2 linked regions of the Catenulispora sp. GP43 genome follow. The main gene of each other region encodes a partner of the protein of the gene in region 2 in a complex. Links are inferred from orthologs where the notes say so. Each region holds a gene or a part of one and is shown on either strand. Other genes may lie near its edges.

Region 1 (14,902 bases), on a different replicon or contig from region 2:
GGTAAGGCGACTGGTTTGGTTGAGGTTCGGTCATGGCGGTGAACTGTAGTGGACCGCGCCGACAGCGTATTGCTCACTTGACACACTGATGATCGATGCCTGAATCATCCCGAAATCAGGCCAGGGTCTCGGACTCCTCCATCGACTCCACCGACGGCAGCAGCGGCGCCAGCTCCGGCAGCTCGTCGAGGGTGCGCATGCCCATCTTCTCCAGGAACAGCAGCGTGGTCCGGTACAGGATGGCGCCGGAGTCCACGTCGGAGCCGGCCTCCTCGATCAGCCCGCGGGTCAGCAGGGTGCGCATGACGCCGTCGCAGTTCACGCCGCGCACCGCGGAGATCCGCGAGCGGCTGACCGGCTGGCGGTAGGCGACCACCGCGAGGGTCTCCAGCGCGGGCTGGCTGAGCTTGGCCTGCTGGCCGTCGAGCACGAACTTCTCCACCAGCGGAGCGCACGCCGCCCGGGTGTAGAACCGCCAGCCGCCGGCGACCTGGCGCAGGTCGAAGCCGCGCTGCTGCTCGGTGTACTCGGCGGCCAGCTCCTGCAGGGTCTGGACGACCTCGTCGCGCGGGCGCTCGGTGATCTGGGCCAGGACCACGTCGGCCACCGGCTCCTCGACCACCAGGAGGATGGCCTCCAGGCACTGGCGCAGGGGCGGCAGGGGGGCCATGTCGGTGGAGAGCTGCCAGGTGGCGTCGTCGAGGGCGTCCAGGGACGGCTCGACGGGGGAAGGCTTGGTGGGGGAAGGCTTGGTGGCGGCAGTCTCGGCGCGCGGCGCCGGGAGCGGGGACTTGGCCTCGCTGCGGGGGGCGGGCAGGCCGGGGCGGGCAGGGCTGCCGGCGGCCGGAGGCGCTCCAGAATCGGCTTCGGAGGCCTGGTCAGGCGCGGCGGCGGAAGGCAGTTCGGCAGCCTGGTCGGGCGCGGTACCTCCCTCGCCCTCGCCACCCTGCTCAGCACCGGCCGCGTACTCCGGGCTCTCGTACTCCCAGTCGTCGCTCATTCCGGCTCTCCCGCTTCCCACTGCTCGTCCTCGTCCAGCACGTCCAGCACGTCCAGTTCGTCCAACCCGTCCGGTTCCTCCGGCGCCTCCTCGGCCGGGGCGCTGCGGTCGAACTCGTCCACCGCGACCTTCAGCTCGCCCTCCTCGGTGCCGGTCCAGGAGACCGTCAGCTCGGCGAACGCGTCCGGCTGGTCGAGCATCACCGCGGTCTCGCGGAACAGCTCCAGCAGGCCGAGGAAGCGCGCGACGATCGTCAGGGTGTCCGGGGCGTCCTCGCACAGCTTCTGGAAGGAGGCCTTGCGGAACTCGCGCATCTTCGCGATCAGGACCGCCACCTGCTCGCGGACGCTCACGGCGCTGCCGTGCAGGTGCGTGACCGACACCTCGGGCGGGGTCTTGGGCGTCATCGCCTTCACCGCCAGGGCCGCGAACTGCTCCGGGGTGAGGTTGATGATCACCTCGGGGAGCAGGTCGGCGAAGGAGGGCTCCAGCTTCACCGCGCGGGGGAACATGCGGCCGGCGGTGGCGTGGCGGTGGCCCAGTTCGGTGGCGACCTGCTTGTACGCCTTGTACTGCAGCAGGCGGGCGAACAGCAGGTCGCGGGCCTCCAGCAGGGCCAGGTCGCCCTCGTCCTCGACCTCGGCGGCCGGCAGCAGGCGCGCGGCCTTCAGGTCCAGCAGGGTGGCCGCGATGACCAGGAACTCCGAGGCCTGGTCCAGGTCCCAGGAGTCGCCCAGGGCCCGGATGTGGGCGATGAACTCGTCGGTGACCTTGGACAGCGCCAGCGTGGTGACGTCCAGCTTGTGCTTGGCGATCAGGCCCAGGAGCAGGTCGAAGGGGCCCTCGAACTCCGGCAGGCTGACCTGGAAGCCGTCGACGCGCGTCGCGCCGCCTTCGGCCTGGCCGGTCTCGGCCGGCTGAGCCGTCCCGGCCGCCTCGGCCGCCCCGGTGGCGGGGCCGGCCGGCGCCGGGGCCTGTTCGGCGGAGGCTGCTTCCAGAGTCACGCTTGCACTCTAGCGGTCACCCGCCGGCGGACAGCCGCTTGACCAGGATGCTGTCCCGGCCGCGCGCGTCGAGGTCGGCCAGCAGCGCGGCCACCGCCTCGCGGACGATGCGACCGCGGTCCACCGCCAGGCCGTACTCGCCGCGCAGCATGATGCGCGCGTGCTCCAGGCCGAGGAGCTCGTCCGGGGACACGTAGACGGTGATCTTCTCGTCGTGGCGTTCGCGGCCGCTGGGCCGGCGCGGGGCCGTGACCTTGCGGGCCGGGGCTGACGGAGCCGGGGGCGCGGTCTGAGCCGGAGCCGTCGGGGCGGCAGCCGGCGACGCCGGTTCGCCCGAGACCGCCGCGGACGTCTGCCCCCTGGACGTAGACGCCGACATAGACGTAGACGCCGACGCCGACGCGGACCCGGCCTGGTCGGCCGAGGCCGCCGGAGCCGGGACGGCCTTGGCCGAACCCTTGGTCCCGGGGGCGCTTCCGGCCGTGCCACCGGCACTCACCGAGCCGTCAGAGCCACCCGAGCCGACGGTGTTCGCCGCCGCGACGGAGGCGGTGTGCCCCCGCTCGCGGCCGGGGCGCTCGGCACCGGCTCCGGCTCCGGCACCGTCCTCACCGTGAGCCTCGCGCGCTTCGCGCACGAGCGTCCCGTTGCCGGCGGTCGTCCGGAACAGCTCGTCAGCCGCGGGCATCCTCACCCGGCGTGGCACCGGACCAGAACCTCCCTCGCCAGCTGGCGGTAGGCGGCGGCGCCCACCGAGGCCGAGGCGTACGAGGTGATGGGCTCGCCGGCGACGGTGGTCTCCGGGAAGCGGACGGTGCGGCCGATCACGGTGTGGAACACCTGCGGGCCGAAGGCCTGCACCACGCGGGCCAGCACCTCCCGGCCGTGCACGGTGCGGGCGTCGTACATGGTGGCCAGGATGCCGTCGAGCTCCAGCTCCGGGTTCAGCCGCTCGCGGACCTTCTCGATGGTCTCGGTGAGCAGCGCCACGCCGCGCAGCGCGAAGAACTCGCACTCCAGCGGGACGATCACGCTGTGCGCGGCCGTCAGGGCGTTGACGGTGAGCAGGCCCAGGGAGGGCTGGCAGTCGATGATGATGAAGTCGTAGTCCTGCATCACCGGCTTGAGCGTGCGGGCCAGCGCCGACTCGCGGGCGACCTCGGTGACCAGCTGCACCTCGGCGGCGGACAGGTCGATGTTGGACGGCAGCAGGTCCATGCCCGGCGTCACCGTCTTGAGCAGCACGTCCTCGACGTTCACCCCGCGGTGCATCAGCAGGTTGTAGACCGTGCGGTCCAGCTCCATCGGGTTCACGCCCAGGCCCACCGACAGCGCGCCCTGCGGGTCGAAGTCGACCAGCAGCACCTTCTGCCCGTACTCGGCCAGCGCGGCGCCCAGGTTGATGGTCGACGTGGTCTTCCCGACGCCGCCCTTCTGGTTGCACATCGCGATGATGCGCGCCGGGCCGTGCTCGACCGGGGGCCGGGGCACCGGGAAGCGCGGCATCGGGCGGCCGGTCGGCCCCACCCGCTCGCGGCGCTGCGTCGCCGGGTCCGGCGCCAGGGTGGCGGCGTAATCGGGGTCCGGCTCTATCTCCGCGTCCGGGTCGAACCCGTCCTGGTAGCGGAGTTCGTCCTCGATGATGCCGTAGGGGTCGTCGAACTCCACTCCGGCGCGGGTGGCGTCGGAGGTCTTATCAGTCGTGTTCATCATGTCCTCGGAACGCTGTGGATTACGAGGAGCAGGCGTGATCCCCGTCTGAGACGCCATCGCGCCGGCGGAGCCGCCCGGGGCGGCGGAGGTCGGTGCGACCACCCGGCCGGCGGCAAATGTCGACTCATTCACAAGTCGTTCTACCTCCTTACCGACTTGCCCACTCTCATCGCTGGAGTGACTCTATGGGCACGGTGTCATTACAGCAAGGCAATGAGACACAGGCGGGTCGTTTCACCCTGGTTCCTGGCGGAAAACGCGAGATAAATCACCCGAACCGGTATGCGGCCCCGCTATCTGTCATCTCATATCAGGAGGGTAGGTCACGATCGCGTCTCAGCGTCCGACCGAGCGCCCACCGAAGCCGCGCGCGGCCCCCGTCCCGAATGGTCAGGGTACCGCGATCAGCTGTTCAGGGCCCTGGGATGGCTGGTCGCGTACACCTCACGCAACCGGTCGACGGTCACCCGGGTGTAGATCTGGGTGGTCGTGGCCGAACTGTGACCCAACAGCTCCTGCACGGTCCGGATGTCCGCTCCCCCGTCGAGCAGGTGGGTCGCGAAGGAGTGCCGCAGCGTGTGCGGGGAGACCTTGCCGGCCAGGCCCGCGCGTTCGGCCACCGCGCCGAGGATCGTCCACGCGCCCTGACGCGTCAGCCGGCCGCCGCGCGCGTTGAGGAAAAGCGCTCCGGCGTTCCCCGATCTGGCTTTGCGCGTCAGTTCCGGACGCAGCCGCACGAGATAGTCGTCGACAGCGCGGCACGCATAGGAGCCGACCGGGACCAGGCGCTGCTTGCCGCCCTTGCCGTCCAGGATGACCGTGCGGTCCTCGCGGTCGACGTCGTCCACGTCCAGCGCCACCGCCTCGCTCACCCGCGCGCCGGTGCCGTACAGGAACTCCAACAGGGCCCTGTCGCGCAGGGCCATGGGCTCGTCCGCCTCGGTCGCGGCGAGCAGCCGCTCGACGTCGTCCAGCGGCAGGGCCTTGGGCAGGCGCAGCGGCACCTGCGGCGGCGGCACGTCATCGGTGACGTCGACACCGGCCCAGCCCTCGGCCAGCCCGAACCGGTGCAGCCCCCGGACCGCGGACATGGTGCGCGCGGCGGAGGACGCGGCGCCGTCCTGAAGGCTCGCCAGGAACGCCGAGACGTCGGCGCGCTCGATGTCGGCGAAATTTGCACGGCCCCGGGTGTCCAAGAAAACCCTGTATCGAGCGAGATCCCGCCGATAGGCCGCGAGCGTGTTGGCGCTCAGGCCACGCTCGACGGACAGGTGCTCCAGGTGGGCCTTCACACGGGATTCGAGGTCGTCGGACACGGGGTCACGGTACCCCGGCCCTGATCGATCAGGTTTCTGATGGGTCGGCAGGTCGGATCGCGTTCCGCTGATGTTTGCTTAGGCCTTCGGCCGAGGGACTTTACTTGTGGGGGGTGGCATGGCGTAAAACAGTCGTTCCGACATCGTGTCGGAGTGCGTTCGTCACGCATCGGGAAAATGGGGGTTCGGGCAATGGACTTCAACCAGCTACAGGCCAGACTCGGCCGCAACGGGATGGTCATCGTCGTCGGCGGTCTGCTGATGTTCGTCGACAGCTTCTTCTCCTGGTACGGGCTCAGCGGCGGCGGCTCCTCCGAGCTCAAGGCCATGGGCATCCAGACCAGCGTCAGCGCGTGGAGCGCCGGGTTCGGGGCCTGGTTCTCGGTCCTGCTGCTGCTGGCCGTCGCGGCCGTCGCGGTGCTGGGCGCGCTGGGCCGGCTGCCGTTCGCGCCGCTGATGCTCGGCTTCGTCGAGTTCGCCGGCGGCGCACTGGCCGCGGTCATCGTGCTCCTGCGGTGGATGACGTACCAGACCGCCTCCGGCGGCGGCGCGAGCGTCGGGGCGCTGTGGGGCACCTACGTGGGCGTGGTCCTGGCGATCGTCGTCGCGGTGTTCGGCTACCTGGACTTCGTCGCCAAGGGCGGCGACATCAAGAACCTGGGCGCCGTGTTCCAGAACGGGACGGGTCCGCAGGGGCCTCAGGGTCCGCAGGGCCCTCAGGGGCCGTACGACCAGGGTGGCCCGTACAACCAGGGCCAGGGTCCGTACAACCAGGGCCAGGGTCCGTACAACCAGGGGTGACCCGGCTTGGGCAAAGGACGGTGAGAAGGGCCCCGGCTTACGCCGCGGCCCTTCTCAGTGCTTTGTCACAGTCGCGGTGCTACGCCGGCACCTCGCCCTGCTTCGCAGTACTACGCCAGCACCTCGTCCAGCTTCAGCGAGGGCAGGTCGTGCGCCTCGCCGACCTGCGGGTAGGTCAGCTGGCCGTCGTGCGTGTTCAGGCCCAGGGCCAGGGCGTGGTCGCGCTGGCAGGCTTCCTTCCAGCCGTGGTTCGCGATCTCGACCGCGTACGGCAGCGTGACGTTGGTCAGCGCGTAGGTGGAGGTGTAGGGCACGGCGCCGGGCATGTTGGCGACGCAGTAGAAGACCGAGTCGTGGACCTGGAAGGTCGGCTCGGCGTGCGTGGTCGGGTGCGAGTCCTCGAAGCAGCCGCCCTGGTCGATGGCGATGTCCACGAGCACCGAGCCCGGCTTCATGCGCGAGACCAGCTCGTTGCTGACCAGCTTGGGCGCCTTGGCGCCGGGGACCAGGACCGCGCCGATGACCAGGTCGGCGTCCAGGCAGGCCTGCTCGATCTCGAAGGCGTTGGAGGCCAGGGTCTGGATCGAGCCGAACTGGTCGGCGTCCACCTGGCGCAGCCGGGAGATGCTCTTGTCGAGCAGCTTCACCTGGGCGCCCATGCCCTTGGCGACGAGCGCGGCGTTGATGCCGGACACGCCGCCGCCGATGACCACCACGTTCGCGGCCTGCACGCCGGGCACGCCGCCCATCAGCACGCCGCGGCCGCCGTTGGCCTTCTGCAGGGTGGCAGCGCCGACCTGGGCCGCCATCCGGCCGGCCACCTCGGACATCGGGGCCAGCAGCGGCAGCGAGCCGTCGGGCAGCTGCACGGTCTCGTAGGCGATGGCGGTGATGCCGGAGTCCAGCAGCGCGTCGGTGCACTCGCGGGAGGCGGCCAGGTGCAGGTAGGTGAACAGCACCTGGTCGCGGCGCATGCGGTGGTACTCGGCCGCGATCGGCTCCTTGACCTTCAGGATCAGGTCGCCGGTGGCCCAGACCTCGTCGGCGGTGTCCAGGATCGTCGCGCCCGCGGCGACGTACTGCTCGTCGGACAGGGAGGAGCCGGCGCCGGCGTCCTTCTCGACGAAGACCTCGTGGCCGTTGCGGACCAGCTCGTGGACCCCGGAGGGGGTGATCGCGACACGGAACTCGTTGTTCTTGAGCTCGCGGGGAACGCCGACCTTCATGGCGACCAGATCCTTCGTTCGGTTCGGTACGGCGCCGACCTCGCTGTCGGCCCCGAGTGTGCATAGAAACGCCTGAGACACCCGATACGTGAGGAAATGCGATCGAGTGACCGACTCGTACTCAAGGTGTTGTGGTGAGTGTATCTCCGCGTGACCGGCTCGATCGGTTACAGCATGTCAGGCCGGAGGCCGGAATTCGTACGAGGTGCAGGGCCCCACACCTGGCGATCGAAGGCCGCCGAGGTCATCGCCCTGGGGAAGACAGGCGAAACCCCGCCCGCCTCGTGTCTTCGAGGCGGGCTGGGTCAGCGGTCTTGTGGGTCACCCCCTGCGGGTCACCCCTTCACACAGACGACCTGCTTCAGCTCCGCGACGATCTCCACCAGATCGGTCTGCTGTGCCATGACCGACCGGATGTCCTTGTAGGCGCCGGGAATCTCGTCGACGACCCCGGGGTCCTTCCGGCACTCGACCCCCTTGGTCTGCACCTTCAGGTCCTCGACGGTGAACTGCTTGCGCGCCTGCGTCCGGCTCATCCGGCGCCCGGCACCGTGCGAGGCGGAGTTGAAGGCGGCATCGTTGCCCAACCCCCGCACGATGTAGGACCCGGTGCCCATGGAACCGGGGATGATGCCCAGGTCCCCACCCCCGGCCCGAATCGCACCCTTGCGGGTGACCAGGACGTCGACGCCGTCGTAGGTCTCCTCGGCCACGTAGTTGTGGTGGCAGGAGATGGCCTTGTCGAAGCCGATCTTCGGAAACTCCTTGCGCATGACCTCCGAGAACAGCCAGAGCATCACAGCCCGGTTCCGCCGCGCGTACTCCTGCGCCCAGAACAGGTCCCGGCGGTAGGCCGCCATCTGCGGGGTGTCGGCGAGGAAGACCGCGAGGTCGGGATCGGGGAGGTCCTGGTTCTGCGGGAGGGTGCGGGCCACCTCGATGTGGTGGGCGGCGAGCTGGTTGCCGATGCCGCGGGAGCCGGAGTGGAGCATGAGCCAGACGGAACCCGGCTTATCGAACGTAAGTTCGATGTAGTGATTGCCTCCGCCTAGAGTGCCAAGCTGTTGATGGATTTTTCCCAGCTTGCCACGGGTGACAGTACGCTCAAGATCGTCGAAGCCTTGCCAGAACTCATGCCAGCCCCGCAACGGCTTCTTCGCTCCGGGTTCCTGGACGGCTTCCAGGCGCAGTTCCTTGTGATGCAGGCCTCGCCCGACCGGAATCGCCTGCTCGATCCGCGACCGCAGCTTGCCCAGGTCGTCAGGCAGCTGATCGACCGTGAGCGTGGTCTTCACCGCCGACATGCCGCAGCCGATATCGACCCCGACCGCCGCCGGCGACACCGCCCCCTCCATCGCGATGACCGAACCGACGGTAGCGCCGATCCCGGGGTGCACGTCGGGCATCACCGCGACCCCGCGCGTCCAGGGCAGCGCCGCGACGTTTCGGAGCTGCTCCAGCGCCTGCGGCTCCACAGACTCCGGATCGGCCCACATCCGGATCGGCGAGCTCTGCTCGGTCGACCCGGGAATTGTCGTGTACATGCTTCTACCCTGCCTCTTTCGCATTCACGTTCGTTGGAAGACGGGAACTATGAGGCCATGGGGGAAGGTGGTACGGCAACAGAATTAGCCGCCGCTTCACGTCAGCCGACCGCGACGGGCTTGGTGAGCCGCCACCTACGCATGGAGCAACTCTGTTCAGTGCGGCCCAGGATCTGCGCCGCATCGGCTACGGAACTGGCCAGGACGACCGCGTCCTGTTCGGGAGTCCACCGCCTCGTTTCGCTTCGACGCCGCATCCCCGCAGGACGGGTCCACGCCGATATCGACTCCGCCGCCGATTGCTTACGCTCGAGCGCGATGCCGCCGCCGTAAAGGACGCGGGCAAGCTCGACGGCAGGCTCGTTGACAAACACGATGTTGAAGACCCCGTCTCTCGCATTCCGCTTCACCCTGTGGCGACAGCCGACCGCTTCGAAGACGAAATCACTGACATAGTCGAGCAGGAAGGCGCTCTCCGTAACGAAGGAGACAAAGGGGTATCCCTTTGCCGTGGTCCCCACCGAGCCGTCGCCGTCTATCAGACCTCTCACATAATGCGGCGAGGAGTGCTCCGCCCTCGGTGGCGCGACCAGGCCCGACTTCCTTCCCACGATGAACCCGAGCTCGATGAGCTTGAGACGGCCTTCGAGAGAGCACATCGTCCAGACCGAGGACTCGTAGCCGACCTTGAAGTTGGTGGTGCGTGTTCGCCTGCTGACACGGCTGTTGTAGGGAGTCAGCCTGCGGAACTCATGCAGGATCGGCTCGTCCCGACGCTGGATCTCCACCGAGACCCTGCCCTTGAGCCCTTTGCCCTGGCTCAGGGTCCCATCGGTCTGCAGGAATCCGAACATGTACGAGTACTCAGGCTTGCTGAGGTCCATGAACTCCATGAACCCAACCTGCAGATCAAGACCCGAGCTCGTCCGATGATCGACGACACGCCACCCGTTCGGCCTAGTACCCCCGAGCCCGCGTCAGCGCATGCTCCAGCACCACGATCAGCGACTCGCGCACCGAGTCCCCGCTTCGTGCGTCGAACGCCACGACCGGCACCTCCGGTGCCACGTCCAGGGCCGAGCGCACGGCGGGCAGCGAGTGCGAGAGCACGCCGTCGAAGGCGTTCACCGCGATCGCGAAGGGGGTGCCGTCGCGCTCGAAGTAGTCCACCGCGGGGAAGCAGTCGTCCAGGCGGCGGGAGTCCACGACCACCAGGGCGCCGAGGGCGCCCTGCGTCACGTCCTTCCACATGAAGCCGAAGCGGTCCTGGCCCGGAGTGCCGAAGATGTAGAGCTTCAGGGTCGGGTCCAGGGTCAGGCAGCCGAAGTCCATGGCGACCGTGGTGGTGGTTTTGCGGGGGGTCATGCTGGTGTCGTCCACGCCCGCTGCCACCTCGGTGATCGCGGCTTCGGTGGTGAGCGGTTCGATCTCGCTCACGGCTCCGATCGCGGTGGTCTTGCCGACGCCGAAGCCGCCGGAGATGACCATCTTCACCGGCTGCGGGGGGCGGGTGGCGGTCGCGGTGGCGGTGCCGTCAGTCATGGCCGGGCCCGCCTGACGTGTGTATTGCGCGGAGGCCATCGATCACCCTTCTCAAGATGTCCAGATCCGAGCTGCCGGCCGCGCGGGGGACGTGGACGGTCAGCAGTTGTCGGGTGTGCAGGTCGCCCACCAGGACGCGGACCACGTTCAGGTGCAGACGCAGGCGCGCTGCCAGTTCGGCCAGGGAGACCGGGACGCGGCAGGTCTCGATGATGGCCCGGCGTTCGAAGGCCAGGTGCGGCTCCTCCAGCCGGGCCAGCGCCTCGGGGGTGGCGACCAGCTGCGTCTCCATCGGCAGCGCCTGCTCCTCGGCGACCACGCGGCCCTCCGTGAGCAGGAAGGGGCGCACCGCCGAGACCGGCTCGGCGGCGTCCGCGGTGTGCTCCTGGTCGGCGGCGCCTCCCCCGCCCGGCTCGGTCACCCCTGCCCACCGCCCGGTCTGCGTGCGGGGACGCCCATGCCGACGGTGTTCTTCAGCTCGATGATCAGCGCCGGGCTCAGGACCGCGCCGACCCGGTTGGCGAACAGCGTCATCTCGTAGGCCACGTTGGCGAGCTTGGCGTCGGCGGTGGTGACCGCGCCGAGCACCGCGCCGCTGCCGATCCGGGTGATCAGCAGGTAGCCGCCCTCCATGTCGATGATGACCTTGTTCAGCGCGCCCAAGCCGTAGTTGCCGCCGGCGCCGGCGGCCAGCGAGGTCATCCCCGAGACCACGGCGGCCAGCCGCTCGGAGGACCCCGGGTCCTGCGGGCGCGAGACCGCGATCAGCAGCCCGTCGGACGAGACCGCGATGGCGTCGACCACGCCGGCGGTCTCGTTGGCGAAGCGGGCGACCATCCACGTGAAGTCCGCGGCGTCGGCAGCGAGCCGCTGTTCTTCGCTCTCCCAAGGGGCGGCACTGTTAGAGCCGATCATGGTGTCGTCCTCCTATTGGTCTTCCCCGTCCCGCTCCGGCGTGGCCGGGCCCGCGTGGCGGGCCGCCTGCCGGCGGGTCGGCAACTGTTCGGCGCTGTCGCGGTTCGCTCGTTCCACGCCCGCTTCGAACTCCTCCAACGCGTCCCGCACGGCCCGCGCGTCCTGCGGCTGGGCCGGCCCGGCGACCGTCGGCATCTGGCTGGTCGGCCAGTCCGGGTGCGAGGGCGTCTTGCGGACTCGGCGGGGCAGGGCTCCGTCGGCGGGCTGCGGGGTGGTGGCGCTCGGCGGGGCGGTGCCGGGCGGGGCGGCGGGCGCCTGGCCCGCGGCGAACCGCGGCGGCTCCGGCGCCGGCTGGTGCGGCTGCGCCATTCCGGGCGCCTCCGGAGCGGGTGCGCCGGGCGGTGCCGGGACCGTCGGCGGCCGGCGCACCGGCAGCATCTCGGTCTCCCGGCGGGGCTCGGGCACGGGCTGGTGCGGCAGGTGCTGCGGCTCGCCGCCGGACAGCGCGCGCCGTCGGCCGAGGCCTTCGGGCGGCACCGGCGCCAGCGGACCGAGCGAGTAGCGGGCTCCGGGGGCGTCCGGCGCGGCCGGCTGGCCGAGCGCGTCGAGTCCGGACACCTGGAGCGAGGTGCCGTCCGGTCCGGCGGCCGGTGCCTGGGGCTGGATCGGCTGGTACGAGGGCGAAGCGGGCGGTGCGAACGGTGCGGACTGGCCGTCTGCCGAGTCGGCGGCGGGGTCCACGGGAGCGGGCTGGAACGACGGGGCGGCTTGCGCCCCGGCCGATCCGGGAACTGCGTACGCGTCGAAGTCGGTGCTCGGCGCCGGCAGGCTGAACGACTCCGCGGGCTGCGAAGCCCCGGGCACCCGCCGCGGCAGCCCCTCGGCGCCGGGCGGCAACGCGGAACCGGGCGGCAACGCGGAACCGGGCGGCAGCGCAGAACCCGGCGGCAGCGCAGCGGCGGCGGGGTTCGCGCGCGGCGCGGCCGGCGGCGCGTGCAGCGGCTGCGCCGGCGTCAGCGGCGGCCGGCCCCGCATCTGCAGGGCCTGGGCCTGCGCGTGGGCCTGCGCCGGGCTCGACGGCAGCGCGGGCACCCCGTTGGCGGCCGGCCCCGAGCCCGCCGCCGGCGTCCCGGTCGCGGCCGCCTCGGCGGCGTCCCCGCGCGGGGCCCGCGTCCCGGCCGCCTCCGCGACCGGGCCGGCCAGCAGGAATCCGGGCACGTACACCCGCGCCGTGGTCCCGCCGCCGGTGGTCGGCGACAGCTCCACCGCGGCGCCGGTCCGCACCGACAGCCGGCCCACCACGAACAGCCCCAGCACCCGGGTCGGCGCCAGATCCAGGCGCTCGCGGCGCACCAGGCGCGCGTTCTCCTGCGCCATCTGCTCCGGGGACATGCCCATGCCGCGGTCGACGATCTCGATCACGAAGCCGCGCGCCGACAGCCCGACCGCGATCTCCACGCGCTGGCTGGCCGGGGAGAACGACACCGCGTTCTCCACCAGTTCGGCGACCATCAGCGTCAGGTCGCCGACCGCCGAGGGCGCGACCATGGCGTCGTCCTCGGCGATCAGCACCACCCGCTGGTAGCCCTCGACGCGGCCGACGGCCGAGCGCACGACGTCGGTGAGCCGCATCGGCGCGCCGGAGATGTTCGCCTCGCGCTCGCCGGAGAGCAGGATCAGGCTGTCGGCACCGCGCTGCAGACGCACCGCGAGGTGGTCGATGCGGTACAGCCGGTCCAGCAGCACCGGGTCGGTCTCGGTGCGCTCCACCTGGTCGATGATCGACAGCTGGCGCCCGGTGAGGTTGTGGATCCGGTGCCCGACGTTGCCGAACATCTCCGCGGTGTTGCGCCGGATGGTGACCTGCCGCTCCAGCATCAGCAGTGCGGTCTCCTGCACCTTGTTGAACGCCAGCGCCAGGTCGCCGAGCTCGTCGTCGGTCGGCACCGGGATGGCCTCGAACTCCGGCAGCTCGCCGCGCTCGCCGAGGTCCTCGTCGGTGACCCGTTCCAGGTCGGCCGCGGCGGCCCGGGCCACGCGGGTGGCCGCGCGGGTCAGGGCCAGCACCGGGCGCACCACCGAGCGCCGGATCAGCCCGGACAGCACCATCAGCGCCCCGGCGGCCAGCACGCCGACGCCGATCATCAGCGCCACGGTGATCTCCGCCTGCTGGGCGTTGTCGTGGGCCAGGCCGATGATGCGGTCGGTGATCTGCGCCTCGGCCGCGGCGCGGGCGTTGCTCGCGGTCTCGAAGGCCGCGGTCAGCGTGCTGCGGTCGTTCAGGGTCTGGATGCTCTGCAGGTCCACCCCGGCGTTGCCGTTGACCCCGCGGATGGCGTCGAAGGCCTGGCCGTACAGGGCCTCGGCCTTGTCCTGGTAGGTCCGGAAGACCTGGTCCTGCGAGGAGCCGAGCAGGGCGCTGATCGCGGTGCGGTCGGCACTGGCCTGGGACTGCTGCACCAGCCCGAACTGCACCTGCGCGACCTGTTCCCAGCGCAGCGCGGTGGCGTACTGCTCGCCGGCGTTGAACTCGGTGGGGCCGGAGGCGAAGGCGGTGAGCGAGGCCTCGCGCTGGCTCTCGGCCATGTCGCCGGAGTACAGCGCGGCCAGCTCGGCCTCCAGCGAGGCGGCCGGGCCGCCGGCGGCGGCGTGGCCGCCGAAGTCCAGCGCCGAGACCATCTGCGCGTCGATGGCCCCGTACACGGTGTCGACCAGCTGCTGGACGTGGGCCTGCAGGACATAGTTCTGCGACATGCCCTCGCTGGCCGGCAGCTCGCGCACGTAGCTCAGGTCGGAGACGGCGGCCAGCGCGGCGGTCAGCGTCGGCGTGGCGTGCCGCCCGAAGTCCCGGGTGACCTGGTCCACCTGGGCGTCGGTGATGGTGATGGCGGCGACGTACTCCTTGTCCTTGTCCGGGTCGCCGCTCATCGCCGCCTGGGCCTTGTCACGTTCCAGCGACAGGTCCTGGATCAGCTGGCTGACGGACTTGGAGGAGGACAGGAAGTCCGCGGCCGAGTTCCACTGGCCGGCCACGTTCACCTCGTGGACCGCGACCGGGGTCATCAGCGCGGCCATGGCCACGGTGGGCAGCACGACCAGCAGGTCCATGCGGCGCCGGAACGGCAGCCGGCCGCGGGTCACCGGTCTGGAGGCCGTGGTGGAAGCGGTGGTGGTGGTGGCGACGTCGGTGCCCGAGCCCTGCGTCATGTCCGCACCGCCTGCCTTTCCCCGTGCGGTCATTGCTGTTTGATCCGGTTCCAGGCGGCCACCCACTGCGGGTAGGCCACACACCCGCCGGTCCTGCCGTCCAGGCACTTGGCGGTAGGCGTGACCCACATGTGCACGTCGGCCCAGTAGGACTCGTCGGCGGCGTGGTAGGCGGCGCAGAACTTGGCTTCCAGGGCGCAGGCCTGGGCGTTCGCCGGGGCCTCACCGACATACTGGGCCACTTGCGCGTTGACCGTCGGGGAGGTGACGTAGTCGAGCCACTTGTAGGCGCAGGTCAGGTTCTTCGCCGTGGAACTGACCATCCAGGTGTCGGACCACCCGGTGGTGCCCCCGGCCGGCTTGGCCGTGGCGATCTCCTTGTGCCCGGAGCCCTGCAGCCCGTTGACCACCACCTGCCAGCCGGTGCCGATGGTGTCCGCGCCGTGCGCGAAGGCGGCCTGCTGGGCGGCGGTGTCCGGCCAGTAGTCGGCGACCGCGGAGCGCTGTTTGGTCAGCACGGCCACGGCGTCGGCGAACTGGTTCTGGTCCAGCGCGTAGGGGTTCGTGATCCCCAGGGCCGGCTGGCTCTGCATCAGGTACACCGCGGCGTCGGCGATGGTGATCGGGGAGTCGT
Region 2 (16,197 bases):
CCGGGCCCCCTCCAGCTTGCCGGGGACTTCGCGCAGCGACGCCTCCGCGGCCCGGAGCGCGGCCATGAACGCGTCCATCCGGCCGGTCAGGTCCGTCGTCACTGAACCCCTCCCATCTCCTCGATCCGACGCGGAGCCTACTCCGGGTTGCGAGGTTCGCAGCACCCCGCGAACACTGGTTCCCATGTATGAGATCAAGGTCGAGCGCACCGACGACGGGCGCTACATCGCCACCAACGAGCGCGGCGCCCGCATCGAGCTGAGCGGGGACGGCCAGGGCCCGAACTTCTCCCCGGTGGAGTTGCTGCTGGTCGCGGTGGCCGGGTGCAACATCGTCACCACCGAGCCGCTGACCGCGCAGCGCGGGCACCGGATGACGAAGCTGGTGGCGACGGCGACCTCGGAGAAGATCGAGCGGAACAAGCTCGGGCCGGTGACCCTGGCCTACGACGTGGAACTGCCCGCCGGCGACGCCGACGCCGAGAAGGTTTTCCGAGACGTCGCCGAGCGGGTGGAGGAGCGGCACTGCACGGTCAGCCGCTCACTGCGCGAGGGCACACCGGTGAATCTGGACCTCGACGGCGTCTGATCCCCTCTACCGCGGCACCGGATCCGTGTGCAGGATCCGGTGGAACTGCCTGCTGTCCGACCACTTCCCGTTGATGTACAGGTGCGCGCGGGACATCCCGATCTCCTCGAACCCGCACTTGGCCAGCACCCGCTGGGAGGCGGCGTTCTCCACGTTCGTCCCGGCCTCGATGCGGTGCAGGTTCCAGGTCCGGAGGGCGTGGTCGCACACCCCGTTGACCGCCGCGGTGGCCAGGCCCCGGCCGATGAGGGTGGCGTCCACCCAGTAGCCCATCCGGGCATTGAGGAAGATGCCCAGCTCGATCCCCGACAGCGTGATGCTGCCGTAGACCTCGTCGTCGCCGAGGTCGAAGGCCCAGCGCTGGACCCGGCCCGCGGCCCGCTCCTGGTCGAACTTCACGAGCTGCCTGGCCTGCCCGGCCTCGGTGTAGAACTCGTCCGGACGGATCGGCTCCCACGGCTCCAGGTGCGCGAAGTTGCGCTTGTAGGCGCGCGCGTAGGCCGCCGCGTCGGCCACCCGGACCGGCCGCAGGACGACATCGTCGGACAGCCGTATTTCCTCACTGGTCATCGCAGCAGGGTAAGGCTCAGACCGTTTCGTCTTCCATCGTCTTTCCGGAGGCCATCCTCGCGACGTCCTGCGCGGTCTGCGCCGGGACGACCTTGGGCGCGTCGTTCATCGTCCCGGTCGCCTTGTCGCGCAGCTTCTGGCTGATGACCGTGGTGACGCCGTCCCCGCGCATGGTGACGCCGTACAGCGCGTCGGCGACCTCCATGGTGCGCTTCTGGTGCGTGATCACGATCAGCTGCGAGGTGGCCCGCAGCTCCTCCATGATGTTGATCAGGCGGCCCAGGTTGGTGTCGTCCAGCGCCGCCTCGACCTCGTCCATGATGTAGAACGGCGAGGGCCGGGCCTTGAAGATCGACACCAGGAACGCCACGGCGGTCAGCGAGCGCTCGCCGCCGGACAGCAGCGACAGGCGCTTGACCTTCTTGCCCGGCGGGCGGGCCTCGACCTCGATGCCGGTGGTCAGCATGTCCTCGGGGTCGGTGAGGATCAGCCGGCCGTCGCCGCCGGGGAACAGGCGGGAGAACACGCCCTCGAACTCGCGCGCGACGTCGGCGTAGGCCTCGGTGAAGACCTGCTCGACCCGGTCGTCGACCTCCTTGATGATGTCCAGCAGGTCCTTGCGGGTCTTCTTCAGGTCCTCCAGCTGCTCGGACAGGAACTGGTGCCGCTCCTCCAGCGCCGCGAACTCCTCCAGCGCCAGCGGGTTGACCTTGCCCAGGGCCGCGTAGTCCTTCTCCGCCTTCTTCAGCCGGCGCTGCTGCTCGGCCCGGTCGTAGGGCACCGGGATGTCGCCCTGGACGGTCGGCGGGATCGGCACCTCGGGGCCGTACTCGGCGACCAGCACGTCGGCCTCGACGCCGTGCTCGGCCAGCGCCTTCTCCTCCATCTGCTCGATGCGCATCCGGCGCTCGGCGCGGGCCACCTCGTCGCGGTGCACCGAGTCGGTGAGCTTCTCCAGCTCGCCGGACAGCTCGCGGACCCGGGCGCGGACGACCTGGATCTGGGCGTCGTGCTCGACCCGGGCGCGCTCGGCCTCCTCGCGCCGGGTCTGGGCCAGCGCCAGGGACTGCTCCAGGTGCCGGATGACCTGCTCGAAGCCGTGGGCAACGGCCCGGGCCACCTCGGCCTCCTCGGCCAGGCGCTCGGCGCGCTCTATGGCCCGCTCGCGGGCCTCGCGCTCCTGCTGCGCGGCGCGGTCCAGCTGGTCGGCGCGGCCGGCCAGGGCCCGGGCGCGCTCCTCGGCGGTGCGCACCGCCAGGCGGGCCTCCATCTCCGCGGTGCGCGCGGCGGTGGCCTCCTGCGCGAACTCGTCGCGGCGGCTCGTCGACAGCGCGTCGCCGAGCTCCTCGGCCGCGGCGGCCGCCTCCTGCGCCGCCAGGAGCTGGCCTTCCAGTTCCTCGATTTGGGCCAGGTCGCGGTCGCGGGCCTCCTCGGCCTTCGCGATCGCGGCGACGAAGCGCTCCACCTCGCCGAGCGCGGCCCGGGCCTGGCCGCCGAGCCGGCCCAGCTGCTGCGCGACGCCGGCCTTCTGGCTGTCGGCCTCGCGGCGCTGCGCCATCAGCGCGTCCACCCGGGCCTTGGCGGTCTGCCGCTCGGCGGTGGCGAACTCCAGCTCGGTGCGCAGCCGCTCGGCGCGGGCGCCGGCCTCGTAGAGCTTCTCGGCGGCCTCGTCGACCGCGGCCTGGACCTCCAGCAGCGTCGGCGCCGAGGACGAGCCGCCGCGCGCCGAGTCCCGGCCCAGCACGTCGCCATCCCTGGTCACGGCCCGCACGTCCGGGGTCCGGCCGATCAGCTCGGAGGCCTCGGACAGGTCCTCGACCACGGCCATCCGGTTCAGCAGCCGGGTGAACGCCGGGCGCAGCTCCTCCTGGACCTGGATCAGGTCGATGACATAGCGGGCGTTGCCGGGCAGTTCGGGCCAGTCGCCGTCGTCGGAATAGGAGACGTCGCCGCCCACGATGACCGTGGCCTGGCCGGCGTCCTCGGCCTTCAGCAGCCGGATCGCGTTCACCGCGCTGTCCACGCTGGTCACCGCGACCGCGTCGGCGGCGGTGCCGAGCGCGGCGGCCACCGCGGCCTCGGCGCCGGACTCCACGGTCAGTATCGCCGCGACGCTGCCGAGCAGTCCGGACAGCCGGTCGGTGGCGGCCAGCAGGGCGCCGGCGCCGTCCTTGCGGTTCAGGCCGAGTTCGAGGGCTTCCTTGCGGGCGGCGAAGCCGGCGTGCTCCTTCTGCGCCTCGCGTTCGGCGGCGCGCAGCTCGGTGAGCTTCTCCTCGGACTCCGACAGCGCCTGCGAGGCCATTTCGACCTCGTCGTCCAGCCCCCCGCCGTCCGTCTCCAGGGTCTCGACCTCGGCCTTGAGCTCGTCGTACTCGCGCTGCACCCCGGCGGCCCGGCCCCGGGCCTCCTCGGCGGCGGCGCCGAGGCGGCCGATCTCGGCGTCGGCGGCGGCGGCCTTGGAACGCATGGCGCCGACCCGGCCGTCCAGCTTGGCCAGGCTCTCGCGCTGGTCGGCGGCGGCCCGCACGGAGGCGGCCAGCCGGCGCTCCTCCTGCTGCAGCGCGCTCTCGGCGTCGGTGCGCTGCATGACCGCGCCGGCCAGGCTCTCCTGAGCCTCGGCGATCTCCTCGGCGAGTTCGGCCTCTTCCTCGCGGATCCGCATGGCCTCGGCCTGCATCTCCTCCGGGTCGCGGCCGTGCCGCTCCTCGGGGGCGGTGCGCGAGGCGTTGCGGACCCGCTCGACGGCCAGCTGCGCCGAGCCGCGGTAGCGCTCCTTCAGGGAACTGAGGCGGTACCAGGTCTCCTGGGACTCGGCGAGGTACGGCACCAGAGCGGCGCCGCGCTGTTCGAGCTCGGTCTCCTGGGCCTGCGCCTCGGCGTAGGCCCGCTCCAGCTGCTTGCGCCGGACCTTCATGGCCTCTTCGTCAGCGGCCTCCTGCTCGAAGGCCAGGCGCATGCCGACCAGGTCGTCGGCGAGCAGGCGCAGCCGGGCGTCGCGCAGGTCGGCCTGGATGACCACGGCGCGGCGGGCCACCTCGGCCTGCCGGCCCAGCGGCTTGAGCTGGCGGCGCAGCTCGCCGGTCAGGTCGGTGAGGCGGGTCAGGTTGGCCTGCATCGCGTCGAGCTTGCGAAGCGCCTTCTCCTTGCGCTTGCGGTGCTTCAGGACGCCGGCCGCCTCCTCGATGAAGGTGCGGCGGTCCTCGGCGCTGGCCTGCAGCACCGCGTCCAGCCGGCCCTGGCCGAGGATGACGTGCATCTCGCGGCCGATGCCGGAGTCGGAGAGCAGTTCCTGGATGTCCAGCAGGCGGCAGGGGTCGCCGTTGATGGCGTACTCCGAGCCGCCGTTGCGGAACATGATCCGCGAGATCGTGACCTCGGAGTAGTCGATGGGGAGCGCGCCGTCGCCGTTGTCGATGGTCAGCGCCACCTCGGCCCGGCCCAGCGGCGCGCGGCCGGTGGTGCCGGCGAAGATGACGTCCTCCATCTTGCCGCCGCGCAGCGACTTGGCGCCCTGCTCGCCCATCACCCAGGCCAGCGCGTCCACGACGTTCGACTTGCCCGAGCCGTTGGGGCCGACCACACAGGTGATGCCCGGTTCCAGGCGCAGGGTGGTGGCCGAGGCGAAGGACTTGAAGCCGCGCAGGGTCAGGGTCTTCAGGTACACGTGCGGCGACACTCTCCTGCGATGCCCGGCCGGCTGGGGCCTGGTTTAGGGGTCCTTGGTCCACGCTTCGCCCGTCGGTGCTGATGGCGCGCCCGGCGAGGCTACCTCGGAGCGTACCCCCTCCAGGTCAAGGGACGCCGGAGGTCGCTCCAACGTCCCTTGCAATGGGAGATGCCGCTGGTCGGTCAGCGGGACAGAGCGGGCTCCCGCTCCAGTTCGCTGAATTCGGAGTCCAGCCCGGTCGAGCTGTACTTCGCAGCGGCCAGCGCCGCGTTCTCGTCCTCGAGGCGGGACACATACGCCTCCAGGTCGACGACGCGCTGCTTGAGCCGCCTCATCTCGGAAACCATGCGGTGGTCCACCGCAGCGACATGCCCGAGAAGCGCCTTAGCCATAGTGAGGGTCCTTCACGATGAGTGCCTGGCGTCTTCGCCAGAACCTCTGTAGGTGTCAACCTGCCAGACAAGGTGGTGCCGTGGTCGCGCACCGGCTGCGGGGGCAGCGTCGGAAGCGTTATGAATCAGCGATGAGGCCGGTGTTTAGCCGGTTTCATCACAGGGCATACCGCGCCGACATAAAGGAGTGCGCGACTACCAGGGTCGCACCGAAAGGGGTCTTGGGTCAACACGAAGCAGGGCACCGCAAAGCGGACCCCGGAGGCCGTGGGCCCACTCGATCACTTGCGACACCGGGTCGTCAAGCTTTATCCGGGCCTGATCCGCCTTAATCGGAGCGGGAATTCACTCTGGAGTGGTCCCCGACTAGGTCCGGGACGGACCAGGGACGCAAAGCTTTACCCAAGTCGCTCGAACGGGCTAACGACCCTTTGTAGCTTGACGGCATGGCCTCAGTGCTTGACGGCGGGGACCGGTCCGACCGCCCCCGCCGCCCGACCAGCCACCGTCGCAGAGCGCCCGCTCGGCGCCGGAGGCTGCGCGGACCGGTGCTCACCGCCCTGGCCGGCGGCCTGGCGATCACCGCGCCGCTGATACTGCGCCCCCGGGTCGAGGGCGAGGTCGCGCTCGCCCCCGGCGGCTCGGCGCCGACCACCGCCGCCCCGGCGGACATCACTGCACGGACCCCGGCCCCGTCGCCCTCGTCGCCCTCGTCGTCCTCGTCGTCCTCGTCGGACCCGACGACCGCCGGCAGCCGCTCGGCCCCGCCGGTGTCCCGCGACGCGACCCGCTCGGCCACCCCGGGCCTGCCGGCGCGGAGCACGCCCACCGGCAACGGTGCGCCGACCGTGCAGATCTCCTCGGACCAGGCCGCCTCCTACGAGGCCGAAGTCGTCTCGCTGACCAACGACCAGCGCGCGGCGCACGGCTGCCCCGCGCTGCGCGACGACCCGCGGCTGCGCACCGCGGCGATAGGCCACAGCGTCGACATGCGGGCCCGGGGCTATTTCGACCACGACACCCCGAACGGCGTGACGCCGTGGGCCCGCATCGAGGCCCGGGGATACTCAGATCCCTCCGCCGAGAACATCGCGATGGGCCAGCCCACCCCGCAGGCGGTCGTCGAGGCCTGGATGAACTCCGCGGGCCACCGCGCCAACATCCTGAACTGCTCGTCCAAGGCCATCGGCGTGGGCGTGCAGTTCGGTCCGGACGGGCCGTGGTGGACCCAGGACTTCGGCTATTCCTGACTCGGCTCCGCGCCGAGAATCCGCTCGTGGCAGGCGGCGAATAGTCTTACTCCCCTTGCGCCTCAGCGGTAGCATCTGGTGACTTCGGGCGCTCGAAGGACCAGGGGGAATCAGCGCATGGACCTACGCACGTGGCAGGAGGCCGGCATCAGGGCCGGCTCCTACAGCGCGCGCCACCGGGCCCGCAGCCCGTTCAGCCCGCTGCGGCCGACGCCGATCGCCATCGGCAGCCTGTCCACGGCGGCCATCGCCGCGTTCGCCTTCGTCGCGCCCGGGATCCTGCACGGCGGCCCGGCCGGGACGGGTTCGACGGTGCTGGACGGCGCGCCGAACCGTCTGGCGCCGATGGCGCCGGGCAACGGCGGCAACGCGGCTCCGGGGTTCGTGACGGTGACCGCGCCGGCCAGTTCGTCCTCGGACGCGCCCGCGACGCCGACCAGCACGGCGGCCGCCCCGGCGGCCGGGCCGAGTTCCAACCCGGCGCCGTTCACCGAGCACACGCCGACCGCGCCGTCCTCCTCCTCGCGGTCCTCGCAGCCGCAGCCGAGCCGGTCGCAGCCCTCGCCGTCCGCCCCGTCCACGCCGAGCCGGCCGCCGACCACTCCCCCGAGCAGCCCGCCGACCACGCCGGTGGTGCCGCCGACGACCCCGTCGGCGTCGAACACCGCGCCGTTCAACTCCTCGGCCGCGGTCTCCTCGGCGCTCAACGAGATCGGCAGCGCCCGGGACCAGCAGGGAGTCGGCGGGCTGAGCATCGACTCTCTGCTGACCAAGGCGGCGAAGCTGCACTCCACGGACATGGCGCACACCGGCGACTTCAGCCACATCGGCTCCGACGGCTCCGATCCGTTCAGCCGCGCGGCGGACGTGGGCTGCTACTCGCTGTCCCAGGAGCTCATCGCGCACGGCAAGCCCGGCGACGACGTCATCGGCGCACTGATGCAGGACCCGTCGTCGCGGCGCGCGCTGCTGTCGTTCTGGAACACCACGATCGGGGTCTCGGCGCAGCTGGATCCGGCGACCGGCGACGTGTACTGGACGATCGAGCTCGGCTGGCTGTGAGCCGCCTGCCCGGCGGATTCACCAGGAAAGCGGAGAAAGCGTGATGCGGCACCGCCTCGGTCGTTGAACCAAGGCGTGCGTAAACCAAGGATCGAAGGCCTCCGTCCGTCCCGGCTCTCGGCGACCGTCCTCGCGGCGGCCGTCGGCATGGGTTCGGCGGTGCTGCTCATGCTGCGCTTGTTCGTGCCGCGGCCGGTCGGGGTGGCCGACAACTATGACGGCGTCCGGCTGATGTGCCACCTCGGCGTCGACGTGCGGATGCCGAAGAACACCCCCCGGCTGCGCGACTACGTGTACTACCGCTACGACCACCTCGCGCACTTCACCTGCCACAAGCACATGCTGGGCTCGATCCGGCTGCCGGACGTGCCCTATCAGAGCAGCCAGGTGCTGGTGCTGTACGCGGGCCGGCTGCTCACCCGGGTACTGCGGCTGCCGGGCTACCTGGACCTGCGGGCGGTCGGCGTCGTGTGCTGCCTGCTGATCGGGCTGGCGATCGGGATGCTGTACCGGGTCCTGACGCTGCGGCACCGCTACCGGCTGCTGCTGTGCGCCGCGGTGCTGGGGGTCGTCGCGGACACCGTGTTCATCGACTACGCGGTCTCGCCCTTCAGCGAGATCGCCTCGATCATCGGCCTGCTCTACGTGGTGGTCGGCGTGCTGTTGCTGGCCGGGCCGAGCCGCCGGCGGCGGCTCGCGGGCATCGCGGTCACCGGTGTCTCAGGGCTCTTCCTGGCCACCGCGAAGACCCAGAACGTGCCGGCGATGCTGCCGCTGGCCCTGGTGCTGCTGGCGCCGGCGGTCCCGGTGCCGGTGGCCCGGCTGCGCGGGCTGGACCTGCGGCTGCGGCAGCGGCTGACCGGTCTGGTGGCCGTGGTGGTGCTGGCGGCCGGGGCGTTCGCGGTGTCGGGCAACGAGGACAAGCGGACGGCGCAGCTGACCGAGGCGAACTTCGTGACCGTCACGCTGCTGCCGACCACGGCGCATCCGGGGGGCGACCTCGCGGCGTTCAACGCGCCGTCCTGGCTCGCGAACTATTCCGGGGCGCCGCCCTGGTGCGCGCCGCCGTCGCTGCAGGACAGCGCCGCCTACCAGCGGTTCACCAAGGGCTTGTCGCACCAGCGGATCCTCCGCTACTTCGCCGACCACCCGACGCGGCTGCTGCCGGTGCTGGACCGCGCCGCGGCGTACTTCTACGTGCCCCGGCCGACGGCCACGCTGTGCAGTGCCAGGCCGGGCGGCAAGCAGGTCATGGTCCTGCCGCACCTGGCGAACTACACCGACAACGGCCACACGAAGCGCGGCGTGCTGGACACCCGCTGGGCGCCGGTCACCGACGCGCTCGGGCTGCTGCGCGGCGCCGGGATGGGGACGCTGCTCCTGCTGTGGCTGGTCCCGGCGGCGGCGGTGTTCGCCACGCGCCGGCACCGGGCGCTGCGCGGCGCCGGGGCGGTGCTGGGGCTGCTGCTCGCGGTGGCGGCCACCCAGTTCGGCGCCTCAGCGTTCGCCGACGGGATCGACACCGCCAAGCACCTCGACCTGGCGGTGTTCTCGACGGCGCTGGTGTGGGCCTTCGCCGCGGTGGAGGTGATCGTGGTGCTGGCGAGGCGGACCTGGCGCCGGCGCGCGGAGGACGCGGGGATCCCGCAGCCGGTCCCGGCGGAGGCCGAACAACCGGCCCTCTGAGGCGGTACGCACCGGCGCGAGAACGGCGATGCCGCGGGATCCGGAAGGACCCGCGGCATCGCCGTTCTGTGTTACCGGCCGTTCTGTGTCACCGGCCGTTCTGTCTCAGCGGCCTGGCTGCGTAAGCGGCCTAGCCGCATGAGCCGCCGGGCTCAGATCCGCTGGTCGGCCTTCGAGGCCTCCTCCGGCGCCTCGACCCGCCGGCGCGGCAGGATCGGGGCGTCGCGGCCGGTCCCCGAGGTGCCGGACGGCTTCTGCTCCGAGCCCTCCTCGTGGTACTCCTCCTCGACGTTCACCGACCACACGTCGTGCGTGGTGCCGGTGGCGATGTTCTCGGCGGTGAGCATCGCCGTCATCATCGAGTGGTCCTGGTTGTTGTAGCGGTGCATGCCGTTGCGGCCGACCGGGTGCACGTTCGGGACCTCGCGCGCCAGCCACTCGCGGATCACGTCCACGTTGCCGCGGTAGTACTCGTCGTAGACCGGGTACGCCTTGGGCATCCGCACCACGTAGCCCTCCTCGACGGCGTCGGCGTTCACCAGGCCGAGGGCTTCCAGCTCCTGCGCGCCCTGCTTGATCAGGACGTCGTCGGCGGCCTCCCACAGGTCGTCGCCCTCGGAGACGAAGTACTCCAGGCCCAGGCAGGTGCGCCCTTCCTTGACCAGGTACGGCGACCACGAGCCGAAGTTCTGGATCCGGCCGACCCGCACGCCGGGGGTGTGGATGTAGATCCAGTTGTCGGGGAAGCCGGCGGAGGCCGGCACCACCAGGGCGACGGTGAGGAAGTCGCGGTAGCGCAGGTCGTCGGCGGCGGCGAGCACCTCGGCCGGGGCCGGCGGGTCCATCGCGCGCACCAGCGCGGAGATCGGCATCGAGGAGATCACGTGGTCGGCCTCGACGGTGCGCTCGCCGGCGCCGTCGCGCACGGTCACCGCGACGGCGCCGCCCTCGGCCCGGTGCACAGTCTCGACCCAGGTGTTCATCACGACCGAGCCGCCGCCGCCGGTCACCAGGTCCCGGCAGCGCTCCCACATCATGCCGGGGCCGTACTTCGGGTACTGGAACTGCTCGATCAGGCTCGTGATCTGCTTCTGGTTGCGCTTCGGGGCCAACGCGTTGGCCACCGCCTTGAACAGCGACAGGTTCTTGATGCGCTGGGCGGCCCAGTCGGCCTCGATCTCGTTGGCCGGCATGCCCCACACCTTCTCGGTGTAGGTCTTGAAGAAGATCGAGTAGAGCCGGAAGCCGAAGCGCGCGGCGACCCAGCCCTCGAACTTGGTCTGGTCCTTCGGCGGCTTGATCTGCGCCCACATGTAGGACCCGACGCAGCGCGCGGCCTCGACCAGCCCCAGCCCGGACAGCGCGTTGCCGGCCTTGAGCGGGTAGTCGAACAGCTTGCCGCGGTAGTGGATGCGGCTCATCCGCGGCCGCATCAGGAAGTCCTCGTCGGGCAGGATCTCGTGCCACAGCGCCTCCACCGGCCCGGCCTTGGTGAAGAAGCGGTGGCCGCCGATGTCGAAGCGCCAACCCCCGCGCTCCACGGTCCGGCTGATGCCGCCGACGACGTCGTCGGACTCGAAGACCGTCGGCCGCACCCCTGACTTGACCAGCTGGTAGGCGGCCGTCAGCCCGGCCGGCCCGGCCCCGATGACGACGACGGCGGGCGCGTCGGCCGCGCCCTGTCCGGATTCTGGCGCTTGCGAATCGATTGTTGACACGACGCACCAACGAGACGATAGGCGCAGAGTAACGGCGTATTACGCCAATAGGTGAAGAATCAGGTGTTTGCCGGTTCGGGTACCACCTGCGACCCCACGAGTGCGGTAGCGGCGGCGGGGACCGTCGCCGGGGCGCCGGCCGGAGCCTGCGGACCGACGGTCGCGGAGCCGCTGCCGACAGGGGTGGGGACGGCTGTGGTCGCCGTGGCGGCCCACACGAGGGCGATCAGGGCCGCGGCACCGAGCGCCGCCACGGCGAGCACCGTGAGCGACCCGACGGCCGGGTGCCAGGAGCCGCCCAGGGGGTTCAGCGGGGCGTTCGGACCGGCCTGTACCCGCGTCATCTCGACCGCGAGCACCCACAGCTGGCAGAACCCGGCGCCGACGGCGAACAGCCGCGGAATCCGGCGGCGCAGCAGGGGCGGCAGCTCACCGGCGGGACCGGAGGCCAGCAGCACCGCGGTCCCGGCCAGACCGGGCAGGAAGTAGCGGCCGTACTGGGACCAGCCGAGCGTGCCGAGGAACTTGATCTCCAGCAGCACGGTGATGCCCAGCGAGGCCGCCGCGACGGCGAGCGCCGCGACCGCCACCCGCCGGGTCCGCAGCACCGCCACCGGGATCAGCACCGCCGCCGACAGGGCCGCCCACAGCATCGGCACCCACGAGGCCTGCACATCCAGCGCGAACGCCTCGCTGAACCACCCGCCGGCCCGGGTCGCGGCGATCACCCGCAGCAGGGTGCCGAGGCGGTGGTCGGCGGGGTGGACGGCGATGAGGGTGTCGGTGACCTTGTCGTTGCCGGAGAGCACGTTCCAGGCCACGGCCAGCAGCCCGATCACCGCCCACCCGGCGGCGACCAGGCGAGCCGCGGGCCAGCGCAGCAACTCCCTGATACGACCGGGATCGGCCGCCGCCAGCGAGCCGGCCACGGCGAGCGCGAACCAGAACGGGCCCTCGGCGCGGACGGTGAGGACGACGGCGCCGGACAGGGCGGCGAGGAGGAGGAGCGCGGGCTGGGAGGGGAAGGCGGAGGCCGGTTCGGGCGCCGAGGCCGCGGAAGTCGCTCGACGCAGCAGGTCAACACGCGAGCGCCGGTCAGCAGAACCAGACTCGGCCATAGAAGTCGCTCGACGCAGCAAGCCGCCCAGCGAGCGCCGATCCGTGGAGCCCGACTGAGCGGCCAGCCTCGTCGCAGCCCTTCGCCGCAGCACACCGACCCGCGAAAGCCGTGCCCCGCAACCGGGCTCGGCTACCGAGCCCGCCGAGCCCGCCGAGACGGCCGAGGTCATCCGCCGCCCCGCCGCGCCCGGCCGTGCCAGGTCCACCAGGCACACCCACAGCAGCAGCGCCGCCGAGATCTCGATCCCGTTCGGGTTCACCGTCGAGTTCAGCGCGATCGTCGTCGGGGTCAGCACCGTCAGCAGCGCCGCGACCAGCATCGGCCGGCCGGTGCGGATCGCCACCGTGGTCGCCGTCGCCGCGAACGCCGAGGCCAGCAGTGCGGCCAGGATCCGGCTCAGGACGATGCCGGTCATGTCCGGCCAGAAGCGCAGCGGGCCGCCGACCGCCAGGTAGTACAGCGGGTTGTAGCGGCCCACCCAGGACACCACGCGCTCCTTGGCGTGCGTGGACGGTGCCGGGTGCTGGCAGCTCGCGCCCCGGGCCACCCAGCTCTGGTCCTGGTGGTAGTTCGGGAAGTAGACGCACAGCGCGTTCGGCGGCAGCAGGCTCTTGGGCACCTCGAAGGCGGCGCCGGGGCGGTGCACGAGCGGGTCCTCGCCCTGCGGGCCCAGCAGGTGGCCGGAGACCGCTCCGTAGGCGCGCTCCAGGTGCTGGCGCTCGTCGGTGGTGCCGTCCGCGGGCATGGCCAGCGACCAGGCGACGGCCAGCAGGGCGAAGGCGGCGAAGGCCGACAGCCAGGTCCGGCGGACGATGGTCTGGCGCTGCCGCGCGGGCACGGTCCGGGGCACGAGTCAGCCTCCTGAGGCTTGCGCGGGATGTCCTGCGGACGCTAGACCACCGGCGCGTCCGGGGGTGGCGCGGACACTCGCGCGTCACCGGAAGCGGTGAACATCCCAGCCGTTCGGCGGAGCAGCCGGTGCCGGGGCCGCCGGTGGCTCGTTGTGCATCATCGGCGCGCGCCCGTCCGCAGCGTGCGTCCAGCGCCACGCCCGAGGAGTCCTGCGTTGAGTGTCACGCCCCCGGCCCTGCGGCCGCCGGCCCCCCGTCTTCCCGGTCGCCTGATCCGTCCCGGCGGCGATGCGCCCGACCCGGGCGCCCGGCCGTCCCGGCGCCGGCGCCGGTGGCGGCCGCGCACCGAGGCCGGGACGGCCGCGCTGGTCGCGGTCGTCGTCGCGGTGCTGGCGCAGATCCCGCTGCTGACCAACCGGTTCTTCTACCTCTGGGACGACAGCGCCGCCGAGTTCCTGCCGGTGTGGCACCGCATCGGCGCCGATCTGCTGGCCGGGCACTGGAATCCGCTGGTGCCGAGCATGTGGAACGGCGGCAACTTCGCCGCCGAGGCGCTGTTCGGGATCTGGAACCCGGTGGAGCTGCTGGACGCGGTGTTCACCGCGCTGTCCGGGGACCTGCTGATCGCCGCGATCGTGATCAAGACCCAGTTCCTGGTGCTGCTGACGCTGGGCATCTACGCGGTCTGCCGCGAGTACCGCGCGAACCGGGCCGCCGCGGCGGTCGTGGCGGTCGCGCTGCCGTTCTCCGGCTTCACGCTCTACTTCGACGCCGCTTCCTGGATCGCCGGCCTCATGGGCTTCGCCTGGACCGCGCACTTCTGGTGGTCGGCGCGCCGGTACATGCGCGGCCGGCTGAACCCGGTGGTGCCGATCGTCTTCGGGCTGCTGATCGTCACCACCGGCAACCCCTACGGCCTGCTGGGCATGGTGGTGGTGGCCGGCGCGCTGGCCGTGGAGTCGCTGGCGGCGCGCGACCGCCGGGCGATCTGGCGGCTGGCCGGGGTCAGCGCGGTGGCGGCCGCGGCGGCCGCGCTGGTGTTCCTGCCGCTGGTGCTCAGCGCCGCGGTCACCACCCGCTCGCCGGGCTCGGGCATCATGAACACCGGCTTCCTGGTCCCCGGCGTCGGCGACCTGCTGAACCTGTCCGCCCCGGCGTACCTGCCGCACTCGGTGTCCTGGCACATGGCGTTCTGGACGGTGCCGGCCACCTACCTGGCCTGGTTCATCGCCCCGCTGGCGCCGTGGCTGGACTGGCGGCGGGTGCTGCACCGGCCGCGCGCGCTGATCGGTGTGGGCCTGCTGGCGGCGGTGTACCTGGCGATTACGGTCGGCCCGTCGCAGATCTGGCTGTTCCGCTGGCCGCTGCGCGTCATCGAGTACGCATATCTGGGCCTGTGCGTGGTCCTGGCGCTGGCGCTCACCGAGTCGCCGCGCACCGACCTGCCCCGGCGCCGCGCGGCGGCCACCGCGGTGATCATCGTGGTCGGCGGCTACCTGTCGTGGTCGGCGCAGCCCGGCCGGTTCCACACGGTCATCGCCGCGACCGCGCTGGTCGGCGTGCTGTCCTGGCTGATGGTCCGCCGGGTGCGCGCCGGGCGGCCGCTGTCCCGGCTGCTGATCGGCGGGACCGTGGCGGTGCTGGGCTTCCAGGCCGTGGCCTTCCCGGCCAACCAGAACGTCACCGACTGGCACCCGCAGCACGACGTGGCCTCGATGAAGCAGCACTTCGGCACCCTGTACCAGGGCAACACCCTGATGGTCGGGGACCCGCTGACCGAGGCCGACCGGCTGGGCCGGCGCAGCGTCTGGCACGACCTGCCCGGTGGCAGCCTGCTGCAGGTGGCCGGGGTGACGAGCCTGAACAACTACACCGGCGTCTCCTACCGCGCCTACATGCGGCACCTGTGCATGTCCTACTACGGCGGCACCTGCCAGACGCTCTACACCCGGCTGTGGCGCAAGGACTCCGACTCCCCCGCCGAACTCGCCGACCTGCTGCGGCTGCAGACCGTGGTGGTCCAGACCCAGCAGCACGTGCTGGACACGCTGAACCCCCAGGTAGTGCCGGGGAAGAAGCGCGCGAAGCCGCTGACGGTGCCGGCCGGCTGGACCGTGCGCGCGCTGGACGACCACACGCTGGTCCTGAACCGCCGCGCGCCTCTGCCGTGGCCGGACGGACGGGTCTCCTTCACGGCGCCGAGCGCGCACGTCACGGCGGACGACATCGCCCCGGACGGCGTCGGCGAGACCGTGCGCTACACCGGCCAGGGCGAGATCCGGATCGCGGCGCTGCTGTGGCCGGGCTGGCAGGCCACGGTGGACGGCCACACAGTGCGGCTGAAGGGCACCGATGTCGGGATCATCAAGGTCCTGCTCCCGCCGGCGCGCAAGGGCGGCAGCACGCTGCGGCTGAGCTTCCGGCCGCCGGGCTACCGGATCGGGCAGGCGATGGCGCTGTTCGGCCTGGGCCTGGCGGGAGTGATCATCGCGCTCTGGTACCGCGGCAGGCGGCGGCTCCGGACCGGCGGGGCTGGCGGGGCTGGCGGGGCTGGCCGGACCGGCCGGATCGGCCCGCCGCCCGGCGAGTTCAACGGTGGCAGCGAAGTCAGCGAGGTCAGCGAGGTCAGCGAAGTCAAGGAGGCCGGCGAAACCGCCGGGGTCAGCGCGGAAGCCGTTGGCACTTAGGGCAGAAGTAGCTCGACCGGTTCATGAAGGACTCCCGCCTGATCGCCGTCCCGCAGCGCTCGCAGGGTTCTCCCTCGCGGCCGTAGGCGTGCAGCGACCGGGCGAAGTAGCCGCTCTCGCCGTTGACGTTCACGTACAGGCTGTCGAAGGACGTGCCCCCGACGGCGAGCGCGGCGGTCATCACCTCGCGGGCCGCGGCCAGCACCCGGTCGGTGTCCGGGCGGCGCATCTTCGAGGTCGGACGGTCGTAGTGCAGCCGCGCGATCCACAGGGCCTCGTCGGCGTAGATGTTGCCGATGCCGCTGACCCGGGTCTGGTCCAGCAGCGCGCGCTTGAGGCCGGTCTCGCGGCGGCGCAGTTCGCTGTGGAAGTGGTCGACGTCGAAGTCGGGGTCCATGACGTCGCGGGCGATGTGCGCGACGGAGGTCGGGACGAGCAGGCCGTGGCGGTCGTGTTCGAGCTTCTCCAGGGCCATGCCGCCGAACGTGCGCTGGTCGACGAAGCGGAGTTCGGGGCCGCCGTCGGTGAAGGTGAAGCGGATCCGCAGATGCTTCTCGTCCGGGGTGCCCGCGGGCTGGACCAGGAGCTGGCCGCTCATCCCGAGG

Evidence for each region.
Region 1: the proteins of smc (region 2) and ABH926_RS11280 are in contact, whole or in part, in a crystal structure (PDB 3ZGX), measured with the Bacillus subtilis proteins. The link is inferred for Catenulispora sp. GP43 from one-to-one orthologs.

The regions. Positions count from the first base shown.
Region 1 is NZ_JBGCCT010000004.1:265,077-279,978, forward strand. The notes cover bases 1-2,862. They hold ABH926_RS11280 (ScpA family protein), read right to left. Parts: upstream 2,005-2,862; coding sequence 997-2,004; downstream 1-996. Other genes in these bases: ABH926_RS11270 (septum formation family protein), read right to left, coding at 1-34; scpB (SMC-Scp complex subunit ScpB), read right to left, coding at 116-1,000; ABH926_RS11285 (hypothetical protein), read right to left, coding at 2,021-2,692; ABH926_RS11290 (ParA family protein), read right to left, coding at 2,695-2,862. Outside these bases: more of ABH926_RS11290, read right to left, coding at 2,863-3,714; site-specific tyrosine recombinase XerD, read right to left, coding at 4,122-5,033; ABH926_RS11300 (hypothetical protein), read left to right, coding at 5,226-5,834; ald (alanine dehydrogenase), read right to left, coding at 5,945-7,060; ABH926_RS11310 (RtcB family protein), read right to left, coding at 7,396-8,604; ABH926_RS11315 (LAGLIDADG family homing endonuclease), read right to left, coding at 8,706-9,497; ABH926_RS11320 (ATP/GTP-binding protein), read right to left, coding at 9,562-10,146; ABH926_RS11325 (DUF742 domain-containing protein), read right to left, coding at 10,139-10,567; ABH926_RS11330 (roadblock/LC7 domain-containing protein), read right to left, coding at 10,564-11,061; ABH926_RS11335 (ATP-binding protein), read right to left, coding at 11,074-14,301; ABH926_RS11340 (ABC transporter substrate-binding protein), read right to left, coding at 14,298-14,902. UniProt on the Bacillus subtilis protein: Participates in chromosomal partition during cell division. May act via the formation of a condensin-like complex containing Smc and ScpB that pull DNA away from mid-cell into both cell halves.
Region 2 is NZ_JBGCCT010000001.1:477,249-493,445, forward strand. What follows is about bases 976-5,132. They hold smc (chromosome segregation protein SMC), read right to left. Parts: upstream 4,824-5,132; coding sequence 1,176-4,823; downstream 976-1,175. Other genes in these bases: ABH926_RS02110 (GNAT family N-acetyltransferase), read right to left, coding at 976-1,159; ABH926_RS02120 (hypothetical protein), read right to left, coding at 5,009-5,132. In the rest of the region: ABH926_RS02100 (hypothetical protein), read right to left, coding at 1-102; ABH926_RS02105 (OsmC family protein), read left to right, coding at 185-589; more of ABH926_RS02110, read right to left, coding at 596-975; more of ABH926_RS02120, read right to left, coding at 5,133-5,218; ABH926_RS02125 (CAP domain-containing protein), read left to right, coding at 5,665-6,468; ABH926_RS02130 (hypothetical protein), read right to left, coding at 6,630-7,133; ABH926_RS02135 (CAP domain-containing protein), read left to right, coding at 7,102-7,530; ABH926_RS02140 (hypothetical protein), read left to right, coding at 7,606-9,216; ABH926_RS02145 (NAD(P)/FAD-dependent oxidoreductase), read right to left, coding at 9,369-10,934; ABH926_RS02150 (DUF2142 domain-containing protein), read right to left, coding at 10,994-12,904; ABH926_RS02155 (hypothetical protein), read left to right, coding at 13,121-15,592; mutM (bifunctional DNA-formamidopyrimidine glycosylase/DNA-(apurinic or apyrimidinic site) lyase), read right to left, coding at 15,567-16,197. UniProt on the Bacillus subtilis protein: Required for chromosome condensation and partitioning.